DNA from 3 places in the Agrobacterium sp. GD03872 genome. Region 1 is predicted to be linked to each of the others. Evidence: riboswitches for the same ligand, from Rfam matches in the RefSeq annotation. Region 1 holds a riboswitch; each other region holds the start of a gene.

Region 1 (5,189 bases):
CGAGCCGAACAGGGCGACCGCCCCGAGATCGCCAAGCGACAGCGCCATGGCGAAGGAGAATGCCATAAGCAGCGGCCGCCACAGAACCGGCAGATCGGCGAAGCGTAACCGCGTGAGACCCTGAAGCCCGAGACTGGCGGAAAGCTGGCCAGTGCGCAGGAAATGGCTGGTAAAGGCCGGCTCCAGCACCCGCATGGCAAGCGGCAGGGCCATCAGCATGTTGATGAGCGCAACAAGAACCGGGGCATAGACGCTGACATCCCCGAAGGGCCGCAGCAACAGGAACCACCCGCTTCCCAGCACGACGGGCGGCACCAAAAGCACCAGCGAAGACCCCGCTCCCAGCATGGCGGAAAGCGAGCGCAACGGCCACGTCGCCTGCCGTTTGGAACGCACCGCCTGGCGCGCGCCGATAATCGCCATGCAGCACAGCAACACCAAGGCGGCGGAGAGCACGGCGATTGCAAGACTGGTCGCCATTGCCCGCAGGAAGACCGGCGCAGCGAGCAGGCGCGGCAGATCGGCCCTCAGGCCCGAGACAGCTATCGCGACAAGCGGCAGGCCGACAAGCAGAACCGCAAAGAGGATTGCCGTCCCGTCCCAAAGGCGCGCGCTGGCGGTCTTGCCATCGAAACGACTGATGGGACGACCAAGCGAGGAGATTTCCGCTTCCGGCGATGGAAAAAGGGCCAGCAGGCCAAGCAGAACTGCGGTGAGAACGATCTGCAAGACCGAAAGCGCAATCGCCCGCTGCGGATCGAAATCGAACCGTAGCGCCTGATAGATCGCTACCTCCAGCGTCGTCGCCGCCGGCCCGCCGCCCAACAGAAGCACCAGCGTGAAGCTGGTGGCGCAGAGCATGAAGATGAGCCCGGCGATGCCCGGAACGAGCTTCGATACCGCAGGCCATTCGATGAAACGGAAAACCGACACCTGCCCCATGCCGAGGCTTGCCGCCATGCGCCAGTATTCACCGGGAATGCGCTCCAGCCCGGCCAGCATCAGCCGTACCGCCAGCGGCAGATTGAAAAACACGTGGGCGACAAGAATGCCGGAAAGGCCGTAAATGCTGAAAGGCTCATCGGCGCCAATAAAAACGAGGGCCGTATTCAGGACGCCCTGCCTGCCCCAGATGGCGATAATGCCGAAGGCGCCGACAATCACCGGCAGCCCCATCGGCACCGCCATCAGCCTGATGATCCAGATCCTCCCCGGAAAGTCTTTGCGACGGGAAAGCGCCAATGCCACCGGCAGGCCGAGAACAATGGAAAGAACCGTGGAAAGCATTGCCTGATAGAGCGTGAAGCGCAGGATGCGCAGCGTATAGGCATCGCTGATTCCGGTAACGGATGCGCCGGAATCAAAGGAGAGCAGAGCCGCGACGGCGAGCGCCATGAACAGGAAAACGGCGGCGAAGGCCACCATCCCGAAAATGATCGACCGCCTGTAGTCGCGACGCAGCATCATGCCTGGGCGCGCCTCTTCGTCAGTTCATGCTCATGGCCGCAAGCCACTCGTCGATCCACGCCTTGCGGTTCTTCGCCACCTCTTCCGGGTCCATCAGAAAGGTCTTCTGCGGCACGACCAGCTTTGAAAATGCCTCGGGCAACGGCTTGGAAGTCGCTGCGACTGGCATCATCCAGTTATTTTCCGGAATGGCGTCCTGAAAACCCGACGTCAGCGTGAAAGCAAGGAACTGCTTTGCCAGCTCCTTGTGCGGCGCGTTCTTGAGGAGGCCTGATACTTCGATCTGGATGTAGTGCCCTTCGGAAAACGCGGCCGCCTGATAACGGTCCGTCTTTTCCGCGACCATGTGATAGGCCGGCGAGGTGGTGTAGGAGAGCACCATCGGCACCTCACCCTTGGTGAAAAGCCCGTAGGATTCCGACCAGCCCGGCGTAACGGTCAGAATGCGCTTCCTGAGCTTCGCCCAGGCCTCCGGCGCCTTGTCGCCATAAACAGACTTCACCCACAAGAGCAGGCCCAGCCCGGGCGTGGACGTGCGAGGGTCCTGAATGGCGATCTTCTGCGAGGGATCGCCTTCCACGAGGTCCTTAAGGCTCGCCGGCGGATTTTTCACCGTCTGCGTATCATAGATGACGGCGAAATGGCCGTAATCATAGGGCACGAAAACATCATCCTTGTAACCGCCCGGCACCTTGGCAGCCGATGCGTCGATACCGTTGACATCGAAAAGACCGGTCTGTTTCGCTTCCGCGACAAGATTGGTGTCGAGACCGACCACCACATCCGCCCTGGACCCCGCCCCTTCAAGCTTCAGGCGATTGAGCAACGCCACGCCATCCGCGACACCCACAAAATTGACCGTGCAGCCGCAGACCTTTTCGAAAGCTTCCTTCACCTTGGGACCCGGCCCCCATTCGGAGACGAAGCTTTCATAGGTGTAGACGGTCAGTTCTTGCCTGTCCTTCGCGGCGGCAAGACCGGGCATAAACAGCGAAGCGGCAACCAGGGAATTCAGAAAAAAACGACGGCGCACGGGTATCTCCTCACAACAAAAAGGGAAATAGCCGCCTGTCCGAAAGCCGTCTAATCCCTCCGCCGGTATGAACCGGATCAGGTTCTTCGGGTTGGCAAGCCTCTCAGCCTTTTGCACGAAAGCACAAAAGACACCCCGTTAGATCATGATGATGATGTAGTCCCGTCGTCTCTGCTTGGCAAGATGGCCGGGATCAGCCCTGCCCCGTCATGTGCACCAGTTCCCAGACGTGCCCGTCGGGATCCTGAAAACTGCCGGCATACATGAAGCCATGGTCCTGAACCGGTTTCCAGCCGTTGCCGCCAGATGCAAGCGCGGTTGCGATCATCCGGTCGATTTCCTCGCGGCTTCCGGCGGAAAGACAGGTCAGAACCTCGGTGCTGCTCTTGGCGTCAGCGATATCCCCATTGATGAAATCGCGAAAACGCTCTTCCTGGAGCAACATCACGAAGATGTTCTCCTCAACGATCATGCAGAGCGTGCGGTCATCCGAATATTCCGGATTGAAGCTGAAACCGAGAGCCGTGAAGAAGTTTCTCGATGTCTCGATATTCTTGACCGGCAGATTGACGAAAATCATGCGCATTTTCAGAACTCCTCCGACAACGCCGGCATAGAACGGCAATTCCGCCTGTCTGTCAAAGACTAGGGAAGGATCGCATTGCGACCGACCGCCTTCAGCCCTCCAGTTCCTCGCGCAGCATCTCCAGTTCCAGCCATTCCTCTTCCATGCGCTCCAGCTTTTCGCGCAGCTTCGCCATCTCCTGCGCCAATGTGTTGAAGGCGGCCGGGTCCTTGGTAAAGAGCTGAGGATCGGCCATGCGCTGCTCCCGTTTTGCGATTTCGCCCTGGGCCTTTTCCATTTCCTTCGGCAGATTTTCGAGCGCGAATTTCTGCTTGAAAGAAAGCTTGCCTTTAGCCTTCGAAGGATCCTGCGACGCAGAAACGGAAGGTGCGGCCTTTGCCTTTTCCTGTTTCTCAGCCCTGCGTTTTTCTTCGGCGGCGCCCTTGCGCTGCGCCATCATGTCCGAATAACCGCCGGCATATTCGATCCAGCGTCCATCGGGCTCATCGGGATTAACGGGCGCGATGGTGGACGTGACGGTGCGGTCGAGGAAATCGCGATCGTGGCTGACCAGAATGACTGTGCCGGAAAAGCCCGCAACGATTTCCTGCAACAGGTCGAGCGTTTCGATATCGAGATCGTTGGTCGGCTCGTCGAGGATCAGAAGATTGGTCGGCCGCGCCAGGATGCGCGCCAGAATAAGACGGGCGCGCTCGCCGCCGGAAAGGTTGCGGATCGGCGTGCGGGCCTGTTCCGGCTGGAACAGGAAATCCTTCATATAGCCCGTCACATGTTTCAATTCGCCATTGACCAGCAGATTCTCGCCGCGGCCATCGGTCAGATAATGCGCGAGCGTATCGTTGGGATTGAGATCCTCGCGTTTCTGGTCAAGCGTCGCGATCTCCAGATTGGTGCCGAGCTTCACAGTGCCGCTATCGGGCTCAAGCTGGCCTGTGAGCATCTTCAGAAGCGTGGTTTTGCCGGCGCCGTTCGGGCCGACGAAACCGATGCAATCGCCGCGATGGACGCGCAGCGAAAACGGCGCGACGATCACGCGCTCGCCATAAGACTTGGTGATGGCATCGGCCTCGATGACCAGCTTGCCGGATTCCCGCCCTTCGGTGGCGGTCGCCTGCACCGTACCCTGCGGCCCCTTATGGCCGCGATATTCCGCACGCATGGCCTGAAGCTCGCCGACGCGGCGCATGTTGCGCTTGCGTCTTGCGGTCACGCCATAACGCATCCAGTGTTCTTCGCGCTCGATGGCCTTGCCGAGCTTGTGCTGCTCCAGCTCTTCCTCTTCCAGCACCTTGTCTCGCCATTCCTCGAAATGGGCAAAACCGCGATTGAGACGGCGCGACTGGCCACGATCCAGCCATACGGTCGAGGTCGAGACCTTTTCGAGAAAACGCCGGTCGTGCGAAATCAGCACCAGTGCGCTGCGCGTCTGCTGCAGCTCGCTTTCAAGCCATTCGATGGTGGGCAGATCCAGATGGTTGGTCGGTTCGTCCAGCATCAGAATATCGGGCTCCGGCGCCATCACGCGGGCAAGGGCCGCGCGGCGCGCTTCACCGCCGGAAAGGCTCACCGGATTTTCCTGTCCCGTCAGCCCGAGGTGCTCGAGAAGATAGGTGACACGATAGGGATCGTCACCCGGCCCCAGCCCCGCCTCGGCATAGGCCTGAACCGTGTCGTAACCGGCAAAATCCGGCGCCTGTTCCAGATAACGGATGGTGGCGGCGGGATGACGGAAAACCTCGCCCGACTGCGCCTCGACGAGACCGGCGGCGATCTTCATCAGCGTCGACTTGCCCGAACCGTTGCGCCCGACGAGACAGATGCGGTCGCCCGGCTCCACCTGGAGATTGGCTCCATCGAGCAGCGGGGTCACGCCGAAGGTCAGCTTGATGTCATCGAGTTTCAAAATTGGGGGTGCCAAGGCGTCAGGCTCCGGTCAGATCATAGGGGCGGGCGAGCACGATGGCTTTTCCGCTTTTCAGCGAGAAATGCACGGGGCCGCCATTCACGACATTGGAAATAGTGCGGGAGGAGCCGAAAGCAAGCGCGAAATCCTTGAGCGGATAACGCACATTGCCGATATCGAGCCCCTCAAGGGCGGTGAAC
Region 2 (5,189 bases), 160 kb from region 1:
GAGAATGGTTTCCGAAGAGCAGATCTTCACATTGTTCATGGCGACGGCAAAAGCCATCGACATCAGTTTTTCGGGGTCGCTCTTGGTATCCTCGTAAGCCTTGATGCCGGCGATGATGTTGGATTTCACGACCTGCAGCTTGGTGGAGACCTCGGCAAGGCGGATCGCGCCGGGAGGGGCGGTGCCGGGCGACTTGCGCGCTGCGGCTCTGACGAAGGACTGGGCGCGCAGCACGGCATCCGAGGCGATGCCATACCAGACGGCGCTCCAGAGAAGATGCGAGCTTGCAAGCATGGATTGCGCGGCGATTTCCGCGAAGGGCTTCGGGAATATTTGCGCCGCCGGCGCTTGCCCGCGGAACAGGAAACCATCCGAACAGGTGCCGCGCATGCCGAGCGTATCCCAGACATGGGTCTTTTCGAGCGTGTACTGGTTTTTCAGGAAGACCGTCATCACCTGATCGGCGGGCGCGGCATCCTTGTGGGCGCGCGAGGTGATGAGGATCGCATCGGCATTGCTGCCGTAGGAAATGACGGTGGCGTCCTTTTCCAGCCGGCAGTCATCGCCTTCGACCTCTATCGCGCATATGGAGTTGCGCAGATTGCCGCCGATGCCGCCTTCCGTGGTGGCAGAACCGAGCAGCAGCTGTTCCGCCGCCACGCGGCGCATGAAGTCCGCGTGCCATTCGCTCGCCTCGCCATGTTCCACAAGGCTCGACAGCTTGATGTGGTGCATGGCGAAAATCATCGCGGCTGCGGAACAGGCCTGGCCGAGGCGGGCGCAGATATCGGCGATTTCCTGCAGGGAAGCGCTTTCGCCGCCCAGCGAATAGGGAACCTGGATGCCGAGCAGACGTTCCTGCCGCAGTGCATCAACGGCTTCCTGGGGAAAGCGGCCGGTGACATCCACCTCATCCGCGTGTTTGGCGGCAATTGCCGCGACACGGCCCGCGCGCGCGGACAGCGTTTCATCCTGCGGCGCGACGGTGACGTTCATCAGGCTGCCTCTTTACCATCCAGAATGAGTTTAACGGTGTCTTCAATAGCCTTGATGCTGGCAAATGACTTGCGGTTCAAGAGATTGTCGGGGAATTCGATATCGAAAGCTTCTTCGATGCCGAGCATCAATTGCACCGATGCAAAGGAAGAAAGGCCCGCCGCATAAAGATCGGCGTCATCTGCAATCGTATCGACGGGGGTTGGAAGCTGGCCGAATTTTGCCAGTATTTCACGAATAGTCGCGTTCATTCCGACGTATCTCCCATGAATTTCACATCAGGATGGTTTGTGCTTATCGTTACGTAGCAAACGATAATATTCGCCTAAACCGTTAGGTTAATTACAACTAACGGCAGCATGCGCCATTCCCGCACCTTTGCCAAGCTTAGATCGGCGGCCTTGACAAAAGCCTGACGGTGTTTTTTGCTGTGGCCATTCACCAGGGGTGTCCCGTCAAGGGGCTGAGATTCTGCTTTCATGCGCAGTGACCCGTTGAACCTGATCCAGTTCATACTGGCGTAGGGACGGTGCAAAGACCGGAGGTCGGCTGGCGTATGCGTACGCTATCGGCGCGACGGTATTTTCCATCATTCCGGCTCGAACTGGGTCTCCACTGTCAAACTTTGGAGCCTCAAGATGAATATCGCTGCCAAGAATATCCCGCTTGCCGTCACCACCGGGCCGCACGCCGCCTCCACGAAAATCCACAGGTCGGGCATTTTGCATCCGCATATCCGTGTGCCGATGCGCGAGATCGCCGTACACCCGACGGCGGGCGAACCGCCGGTGACGGTTTATGATTCTTCCGGTCCCTATACCGATCCTTCGCATACCGTTCTGATTGAAAAGGGTTTGCCGCGTCTGCGTCATGACTGGATCGTGGCGCGCGGTGATGTCGAGGCTTATGACGGCCGGCACGTCAAGCCGGAGGATAACGGCTTTGCCACCGGCGAACGCCTGACGCCAGAATTTTCGGTGCGCCACCAGCCGCTCAGGGCCACCGCCGGTAAAGCCGTGACCCAGCTTGCCTATGCGCGGGCCGGTATCATCACGCCGGAAATGGAATTCATCGCCATCCGCGAAAATCTCGGGCGCGAGGTGGCCAAGGAAAAGCTGGCGCGTGACGGCGAAAGTTTCGGTGCGCATATTCCTGACTACGTCACGGCGGAATTCGTGCGTCAGGAAGTGGCGGCCGGCCGCGCCATCATCCCCGCCAATATCAATCATTCGGAACTTGAGCCGATGATTATCGGCCGTAATTTTCTCGTCAAGATCAATGCTAATATCGGTAATTCCGCCGTCACCTCCTCCATGGCGGAAGAGGTGGAGAAGATGGTCTGGGCGATCCGCTGGGGTGCGGATACCGTCATGGACCTGTCGACCGGGCGCAACATCCACAATATCCGCGAATGGATCATCCGCAATTCGCCGGTGCCGATCGGCACGGTGCCGCTCTATCAGGCGCTGGAGAAGGTCAACGGCATTGCCGAAGACCTCAACTGGGAAGTGTTCCGCGATACGCTGATCGAACAGGCGGAGCAGGGTGTGGATTATTTCACCATCCATGCCGGCGTGCGGCTGCATTACATCCCTCTCACCGTCAACCGCGTCACCGGCATCGTCTCGCGCGGCGGCTCGATCATGGCCAAATGGTGTCTGCATCACCACAGGGAAAGCTTCCTCTACGAGCATTTCGACGAGATTTGCGACATTTGCCGCGTTTACGATGTCTCCTTCTCGCTGGGCGATGGCTTGCGTCCCGGCTCGATTGCCGACGCCAATGACGCCGCACAATTCGCGGAGCTGGAGACGCTCGGCGAGTTGACGCAGATCGCCTGGGCGAAGGATTGCCAGGTGATGATCGAGGGCCCCGGCCATGTGCCGATGCACAAGATCAAGGAAAACATGGACAAGCAGTTGAAGACCTGCGGCGAAGCGCCCTTCTATACGCTCGGGCCGCTCACCACCGATATTGCGCCGGGTTACGACCATATCACCTCCGGCATCGGTGCGGCGATGATCGGCTGGTTCGGCACCGCGATGCTCTGCTACGTCACGCCGAAGGAACATCTCGGCCTGCCCGATCGCAACGACGTGAAGGTCGGTGTTATCACCTACAAGATCGCGGCCCACGCCGCCGATCTTGCCAAGGGCCATCCGGCGGCACAGGTCCGGGACGATGCGCTGTCGCGCGCGCGGTTCGAGTTCCGCTGGGAGGATCAGTTCAACCTATCGCTCGATCCGGACACTGCCCGCTCCTTCCATGACGAGACCTTGCCGAAGGAGGCGCACAAGGTGGCGCATTTCTGCTCCATGTGCGGGCCGAAATTCTGCTCGATGCGGATTTCCCACGATATCCGCGCGGAGGCGCAGAAGGAAGGGTTGGAGGCCATGGCCGCACGCTTCAAGGAGGGTGGTGAGCTTTACATGCCGCTCACGACGCCTGCGGATGCCGAGTAACATGCGCGTCCTTGTCAAGGGAACGGGGGTCGCCGGTTTGACGGCGGCCCTCGAACTGGCGCGAAACGGCTTTACGGTGGAGATTTGCGAGCGCAATGCCGAACCCTTTCGCGGTGCATCCTGGTATGCGGGCGGCATGCTGGCGCCCTGGTGCGAACGTGAAAGCGCTGAAGCGGCGGTTCTGACGCTTGGCCAGGCGGCGCTCGACTGGTGGGATGAAGCCACACCCGGTCTTGCCGTCCGCAACGGCACGCTGGTTGTCGCGCCAGCACGCGATAAGGCGGAGCTTTCGCGTTTCGCATCGCGGACCGACGGTTATCGCTGGGTGGATGAGGGCGAGATCGCCGCGCTGGAGCCAGATCTTGCCGGGCGGTTCCGATCCGGGCTTTATTTCCCGGATGAGGGGCATCTCGATCCGCGTCTTGCACTGAAATCGCTGCATCAGCGGCTTTGCACCATGGGTGTGCGTTTCCATATGGGTATCCCGTTGGATGAAGAGCCGTTCGACCGGGTGGTGGATTGCACTGGCGCTGCGGCGGTGGGGGAGATTTCCGGCCTTCGCGGCGTGCGGGGAGAGATGCTCTATCTCGCCACGCGGGAGGTTTCCCTGTCTCGTCCCGTCCGGCTGCTGCATCCGCGCATTCCGCTTTACATCGTGCCGCGCGAGCCCGGCCGTTTCATGGTGGGCGCGACGATGATCGAAACCGAGGATGCCGGCGCCATTTCCGCCCGCTCGATGATGGAGTTCCTGAATGCCGCCTATGCCGTGCATCCGGCTTTTGCGGAAGCGGAAATCATCGAGACAGGTACGGGCGTGCGCCCCGCCTATCCCGATAATCTGCCCGACGTCACGCAGGATGGCGGCACCATTTTCATCAACGGCGCGCACCGGCACGGCTTTCTGCTATCGCCGGCGATGGCGCGGCAGGCGGCTGAAATCGTCTGCCAAACTCTCTTTCAAAAGGAACGGGATCATGAAACTTCTGGTGAATGGCGACGAGCTTGATCTCGCCGCCGAGACGCTGGCCGGCCTGCTCGCCAGCCTCGAATACGAGGGTGAGTGGCTGGCGACGGCGGTAAACGGTGACCTGGTGCATTCGGAAGAGCGCGCCGATTATAAGCTGAAGGCTTTCGACCGTATCGAAATCCTCTCGCCGATGCAGGGAGGCTGAAACCATGCTGACGCTTTATGGCCGCGAGGTCTCGTCCCGTCTCCTGCTCGGCACGGCGCGCTATCCGTCCCCCGCTGTGCTTGCCGATGCCGTGCGGGCGAGCAACACGGATATTCTGACGATTTCGCTGCGCCGGGAAACGGCGGGTGGCAAGAAGGGCGGTCAGTTTTTCGAGCTTATCCGTGAGCTGGATCGCCAGATCCTGCCCAATACCGCCGGTTGCCACACGGTCAAGGAAGCGGTGCTGACGGCAAAGATGGCCCGCGAGGTGTTCCGCACCGACTGGATCAAGCTGGAGGTCATCGGTCATCACGACACGCTGCAGCCCGATGTCTTCGCACTTGTCGAGGCGGCGAAAATCCTCTGTGACGATGGTTTCGAGGTCTTTCCCTATACGACTGATGATCTGGTCGTCGCCGAGAGGCTGCTGGAGGCAGGCTGCAAGGTGCTGATGCCCTGGTGCGCGCCGATTGGCAGCGCCATGGGACCGCTCAATCTGACGGCGCTGAAATCCATGCGGGCGCGTTTCCCGGATGTGCCGCTGATTGTCGATGCCGGT
Region 3 (5,189 bases), on a different contig from region 1:
CATGAAGGCGGCGATGACGCCGCCCGAAAGGCACCCCGTTCCGGTCACTTTCGCCATCCACGGATGGCCGTTGACGATCCTGACGCTGCGGGTCGTGTCGCTGAGATGATCCACAGGTCCGGTCTCGATCCTCACCACGCCAGGCATACCGCCGATCAGGCTCATCTCGGCGTGATTGCCACGCACGATCGTCGGGGAAAGTGCGATGAGTTCGCGCGCGAATTCCAGGCGCGACGGTGAATAATCGCAATGAACGGGGTCGACGATCCATGGCTTGCCGGATGCATTGGCGATCTCGATCGCCAGCCGGATGACCTTGCGCCGCTCGGCATCCAGTGTGCCGAGATTGACGGTCAGCGCATCCGCCTTCGTCACGAAGCTCTCGATTTCCTCGAGCGAGGTGGTCATGGAAGGAATGCCGCCGACGACCGTGATGCCATCCGCGGTGAATTTCTGCACCACGGTGTTCATCAGGCAATGTACGCGCGGGCGCATTTTGCGCACGCGCTCCAGAATCTCGGCGGCGATTGCCGCTGTCGGGAAATTCGTCGTCATGGCTGCTGTAGCTCCACGGCGATGTCGTCCGCCGTCGGCGCCTGCTTGATCAGCTGCATCTCCTGCATGAAGGCGCCGAAACGGGCGTAGCGCGTGCGGTCGAGCGCGGCCGGGCGCTTGGCGAAACGCGGCAGCGTATCGAAGAAGGCCTGCTTGTTCAGCGCATCGTCAAGGTTCGGATAGGCCTTGATGAAAAGCTGCCAGGATTCCTGCGGGTGGTTGGTGATGAAGATGGCGGCCTGTTCCACGGCGGAGAGGAAACGCGGCAGGCGGCTGTCCTTCACGAGGTCGCGATGGGTGACGAAGATCAGTTCGTCATAGGCCGGCACGCCGTGTTCTTCCGGGAAGAAGGAGCGGCCCTCGTGACCCTCGAGCTTCATCTGCGTCAGTTCGAAATTGCGGAAGCCGCCAAGCGTGGCATCCACCTTGCCGGCGATCAGCGACGGCGAGAGCGAGAAGTTGACGTTGATGAGTTCGACATCGTCCTTCGTCAGACCGTCCTTTTCCAGCATGCGCTTCAGCATCGCATCCTCGAAACCGGAAACGGAAAAACCGACCTTCTTGCCCTTCAGGTCTTTCAGGCTCTTGATCGGGCCATCGGCCAGAACGGTGACAGTGTTGAGCGGGGTTTCGACCAGCGTGCCGAAACGCACCAGCGGCAGACCGGCATCGTGATCGAGATAGAGGTTCGGCTGGTAATGCACGCCGATATCGGCCTGTTTGGCCGAGACGAGGCGCGGCACGGCGGAGGGGTCTGCGGGCGGAACCAGTTCCACCTCCAGCCCCGCATCGGTAAACAGGCCGCGTTCTTTCGCGATTACCATCGGCGCATGATCGGGGTTCACGAACCACTCGAGCAACACGGTCAGCTTGTCTGCCGCCTGCGATTGCATGGGCGAAAGCACGCTTGCCGCCGCGACGACGAGGGAAAGAAGAGTTCGTTTCATGGTGCCGAAAGTCTCCGTAAAGATCTGAAAGGAATGGTGTGTTCTGTTTCCTTGGCCCAGGGGGCCAGATGGGCGGTCGAAAAGTCAACGACAAGCCGTAGCAGCACCGCCATGACGGCGAGAATGGCCATGGCGGCGAACATGGTATCGGTCTGCATGCGGGCGTTGGACTGGATCATGACGAAACCGAGCCCGGCTGATGCGCCCACCCATTCGCCGATGACAGCGCCAAGCGGGGCGAGCGGTGCGGCCACCCTCAGGCCTGAAATCAGCGAGGGCAGCGCCAGCGGCGCTCGCAGCCGGGTGAGGATCTGCCAGTGGCTCGCCTCAGTCAGCGAGGCGGCGTCGAGAATGGCGCGATCCGTGCGATTGAGGCCGTCGGTGAAGGAGGAAGCGACCGGAAAGAATATGATGATCGCGGTCATCACCACTTTCGAGGCCATGCCGAAGCCGAACCAGAGGACAAGAATGGGGGCGAGCACGAAGACCGGAAAAGCCTGCAACACCAGAACCATGGGCCAGACGAGGCGGCCAAGGCGCGGTATGGCGGCAATTGTGAAGGAGACGGCTATGCCGGCGGTGATGCCTGCCGCAAGCCCGAGGGCCATTTCGCCAAACGTCACCATGGCCTGGCCGAACAGGAAGCCCGGCTGGCGCAGGAAGGCACCGGCGACATCGGCCGGGGACGGCAGAATGTAACGGGGCGGCGCGAACAGCCATGTCCCCGCCTGCCAGAGAAGAAGCAGAAGACCGACACCGTTCAGCGCATGAGTGGCACGCATGAGCCGGACCTCAGACGCAAACGCACCATGTGCGAAGGGCGGAAGTTTTCAGCATCATCGTTCTATCTCCAGATGTGACAATCACGGAGATCCGGGAAACGCGGAGAAGAGAAAGGGCGGCACATTTAAAAAAGCGCGGCAGTTTCCGTTCCTACGCCGGCATGACCCGGATCAGGTTCAAGGGTCCGGCTCATCGCCATCTCAGCATCGTCAGATGCTCCCCTCGGAATGGGTCGGAAACTGTCGTTTTTTTAGCTGGCTGTCAACGGCTCAGATGCTGCGAAGCTGTTCAAACAGCTGGCGATGGCTGCTATCGGCACGATAGAACACCGCCGGCTGGCCAAGCGGCGTATCCACGGTGACTTTTCCTCCGCCAGAATGACGCACGCCGCTCCACAGATGCACCCATTCCCCATTGCCCGGAAGATGGAGCGTGCGCTGCGTTTCGCCCGCTCTCCAGACCGGGGCGACCAGCATGTCCGCTCCGTAGAGATAGCTGTCCTGAATGGCATAGGTCTGTCGGTCGTCCTCGTAATGCAGGAAGAGCGGCCGCTGCACCGGCAGGCCGGTCTTGGCAGCCTCCGTGGAGAGCGACTTCAGATAGGGGGCGAGGGCGACATAGATGGACGTCATGCGGGCGAAATGGGCAAGAACCGCCTCGTCCTGATCGATCTGGAGGTTGTCGCGCGGGCGGTTGCCCTCATGGGTGCGCATGACCGGGGTGAAGGCGGCCATTTCCGCCCAACGCATGATGAGTTCCGCCGTCCGGACATTGCCGAACAGGCTGGTGTATCCGCCAATATCGGAATGGTGATAGGCGTTGCCCATGAGGCCGGAGGAAAGCGCGCCGCAGATGACGGTGACTAGGCCGTCGTGGCGGGAGAAGTCGACGGACTGGTCGCCGCCCCAGATCAGCGGGCAATGCGCCTGCACGCCGGTGAAGCCGGCGCGCATGAAGAACAGCGCCTCGCCGGTCTTGCCCCGGCTTTCGACACCCTTTGCATTGACCTCGGCCCAGAGCGTGGGCCAGGCATTGTGCATCAGCTTGGCGTCCACGCCGTTGGAAAGGGTAATGTCTATCGGCAGATATTCGCCGAAATCGGCCATCCAGCCGGAAAGGCCGAAATCCAGCATGTTCCTGCCGATGATCTCCTCGGCGAACCAATCGGCCGCAGCCGGATTGGTGAAATCGACCACACCGCAATCGAACTCGCCGAAATCCACCAGCGCCGTCTTGCCGTCCGCACCGGTGGCGAAATAACCGGCTTTTTCGGCTACCTGGAAAAGCGGGCCGTCGACGCAGAGATAGGGGTTCACATAACCAAGGAAGCGGATGCCCTGATCGGCAAGCTCGGCGATCTTCTGGCGCAGATGCGGATAGCGGGTGTCGTTCGCCTGCCAGTCCCAGAACAGGCGCGCGCCGAAGGATGTCTGGCGAAGCCCCACCCAGTCTTCGCACCACAGGCCTGATACCTTCGTTCCGGCCGCGCGAATTTTCTCCAGCCGGGCAAAGGAGTTGACGCCATCCTTTAATCCGATGATCGCGCCGTTATAGACCCATTCCGGCAGTTCCGGCTGACGCCCGAAGCGCAGGGAGAGGGCGGAAACGATATCGGTGAAACTGTCACCGGCGAAGAATTCGATCTTTTCGGGGATCGCCCATATCTCGATCTCATGGAAATCGCCGTTGCGGAAATCGAAGACGGAATAGGCGGTCGTTTCCACGTGCAATGCATATCTGCGTGACGACAGGTAAGTCGGCTGCGGATAGTTGGTGTTGTAATAATCACCGCCCGCCTTGCCGCTGACATCGGACTTGAAGGTGATTTCGGTAGTCTTGTCGCGGCCGACTCCCGGCTCCGAGGTCCAGAGCGGAAAGCGGCGACCGCGCATGTCGAAATACGACATCTGCTCGCCGCCGCCCCAGACGTGTTCATCCGTTTCTGCGACAACGCGCAGCCAGAGGCGGTTGATGGTTTCATCCAGTGCCGTTAGCTTGATGGCATTGCCGTCGAGCGTCAGGCGCAGGCGCGGGGCCTGTCCCGGTGCTGATGAGAGCGTGACGCTATCCACACTCACCTCGGCATGGCGAAGGGCGGTTCGCTCAATGACATAATCTTCGATATCGAAATTGCCGCGATACATATCCATCCTCTCCTTGCCGAAACCGGCGAAAAGGGCTGGATTCTCCGACGAGTGAGAAAGGATGGTACGATTGCCGATTGTGAGCGTGAAGCCGTCTTTGGTCGTTTCGAAATGCATGACTTAACCTTTTAGCCCTTGAGACCACCGGCGGTGAGGCCAGAGACAACCCGCTCCTGGAAGATGACGATCAGGATCGCGACGGGCACAATGCCGACTACCAGCGCCGCCGAAATGACTGGCCAGGGGAAGGCGAATTCACCCTGATAAAGCTGGATGCCGACAGGGAGTGTACGGAGCGCCGGATTGGAATTGAAGGACAGCGCCAGCAGGAATTCATCCCAGGCATTCACGAAGGCAAGAATGCCCGCGGTGAAGACGCCCGGTGCGCAGAGCGGCACGACAACCTTGAAGAGTGCACCGATGCGGGTGCAGCCGTCGATCATGGCGGCGTTTTCGAGATCGCGCGGAATGCTCTCAAAGAAGGAGACCAGCATCAGCGTGCAGACCGGCAGCGAAAGCACCGTGTAGGGCAGGATCAGCGCCGTCCAGCTGTTGAGCAGGTTGAGCGCTCGCATGATTTCGAACAGCGGCACCAGCAGCGTCACCAGCGGGAAGGTGGAGACGGCGATGATGAGCGAGAGGATCAGCGCCCGGTATTTGAGGTTCAGCCGCGCCAGCGCGTAAGCCGCCAGCACCGAAATCAGGATGGTGAGCGCGGTTGAAAGCAGCGCCACCATGAAGCTGTTGAACAGGAAGAGAT

What was found. A riboswitch is a leader RNA that binds a small molecule or an ion and turns the genes downstream of it on or off. The one in region 1 is predicted to bind thiamine pyrophosphate.
Region 2: it holds a riboswitch for thiamine pyrophosphate, as region 1 does, so the genes downstream of both, thiC (phosphomethylpyrimidine synthase ThiC) here and thiB (thiamine ABC transporter substrate binding subunit) in region 1, are expected to answer to the same signal.
Region 3: it holds a riboswitch for thiamine pyrophosphate, as region 1 does, so the genes downstream of both, N5D22_RS22930 (ABC transporter permease) here and thiB (thiamine ABC transporter substrate binding subunit) in region 1, are expected to answer to the same signal.

The regions. Positions count from the first base shown of each region.
Region 1 is NZ_JAOCCY010000005.1:179,690-184,878, forward strand. Features, by position in the region: gene thiP (thiamine/thiamine pyrophosphate ABC transporter permease ThiP) at 1-1,467, opposite strand, end outside; gene thiB (thiamine ABC transporter substrate binding subunit) at 1,487-2,500, opposite strand; TPP riboswitch at 2,538-2,648, opposite strand; gene N5D22_RS14755 (VOC family protein) at 2,694-3,086, opposite strand; gene N5D22_RS14760 (ABC-F family ATP-binding cassette domain-containing protein) at 3,178-5,004, opposite strand; gene N5D22_RS14765 (thiamine diphosphokinase) at 5,009-5,189, opposite strand, start outside.
Region 2 is NZ_JAOCCY010000005.1:19,042-24,230, reverse strand. Features, by position in the region: gene N5D22_RS14035 (acyl-CoA/acyl-ACP dehydrogenase) at 1-996, opposite strand, end outside; gene N5D22_RS14030 (acyl carrier protein) at 996-1,247, opposite strand; TPP riboswitch at 1,430-1,541, shown strand; gene thiC (phosphomethylpyrimidine synthase ThiC) at 1,635-3,458, shown strand; gene thiO (glycine oxidase ThiO) at 3,460-4,464, shown strand; gene thiS (sulfur carrier protein ThiS) at 4,433-4,630, shown strand; gene N5D22_RS14010 (thiazole synthase) at 4,635-5,189, shown strand, end outside.
Region 3 is NZ_JAOCCY010000016.1:61,538-66,726, reverse strand. Features, by position in the region: gene N5D22_RS22940 (hydroxyethylthiazole kinase) at 1-555, opposite strand, end outside; gene N5D22_RS22935 (ABC transporter substrate-binding protein) at 552-1,502, opposite strand; gene N5D22_RS22930 (ABC transporter permease) at 1,499-2,284, opposite strand; TPP riboswitch at 2,416-2,518, opposite strand; gene N5D22_RS22925 (alpha-glucosidase) at 2,555-4,546, opposite strand; gene N5D22_RS22920 (carbohydrate ABC transporter permease) at 4,558-5,189, opposite strand, start outside.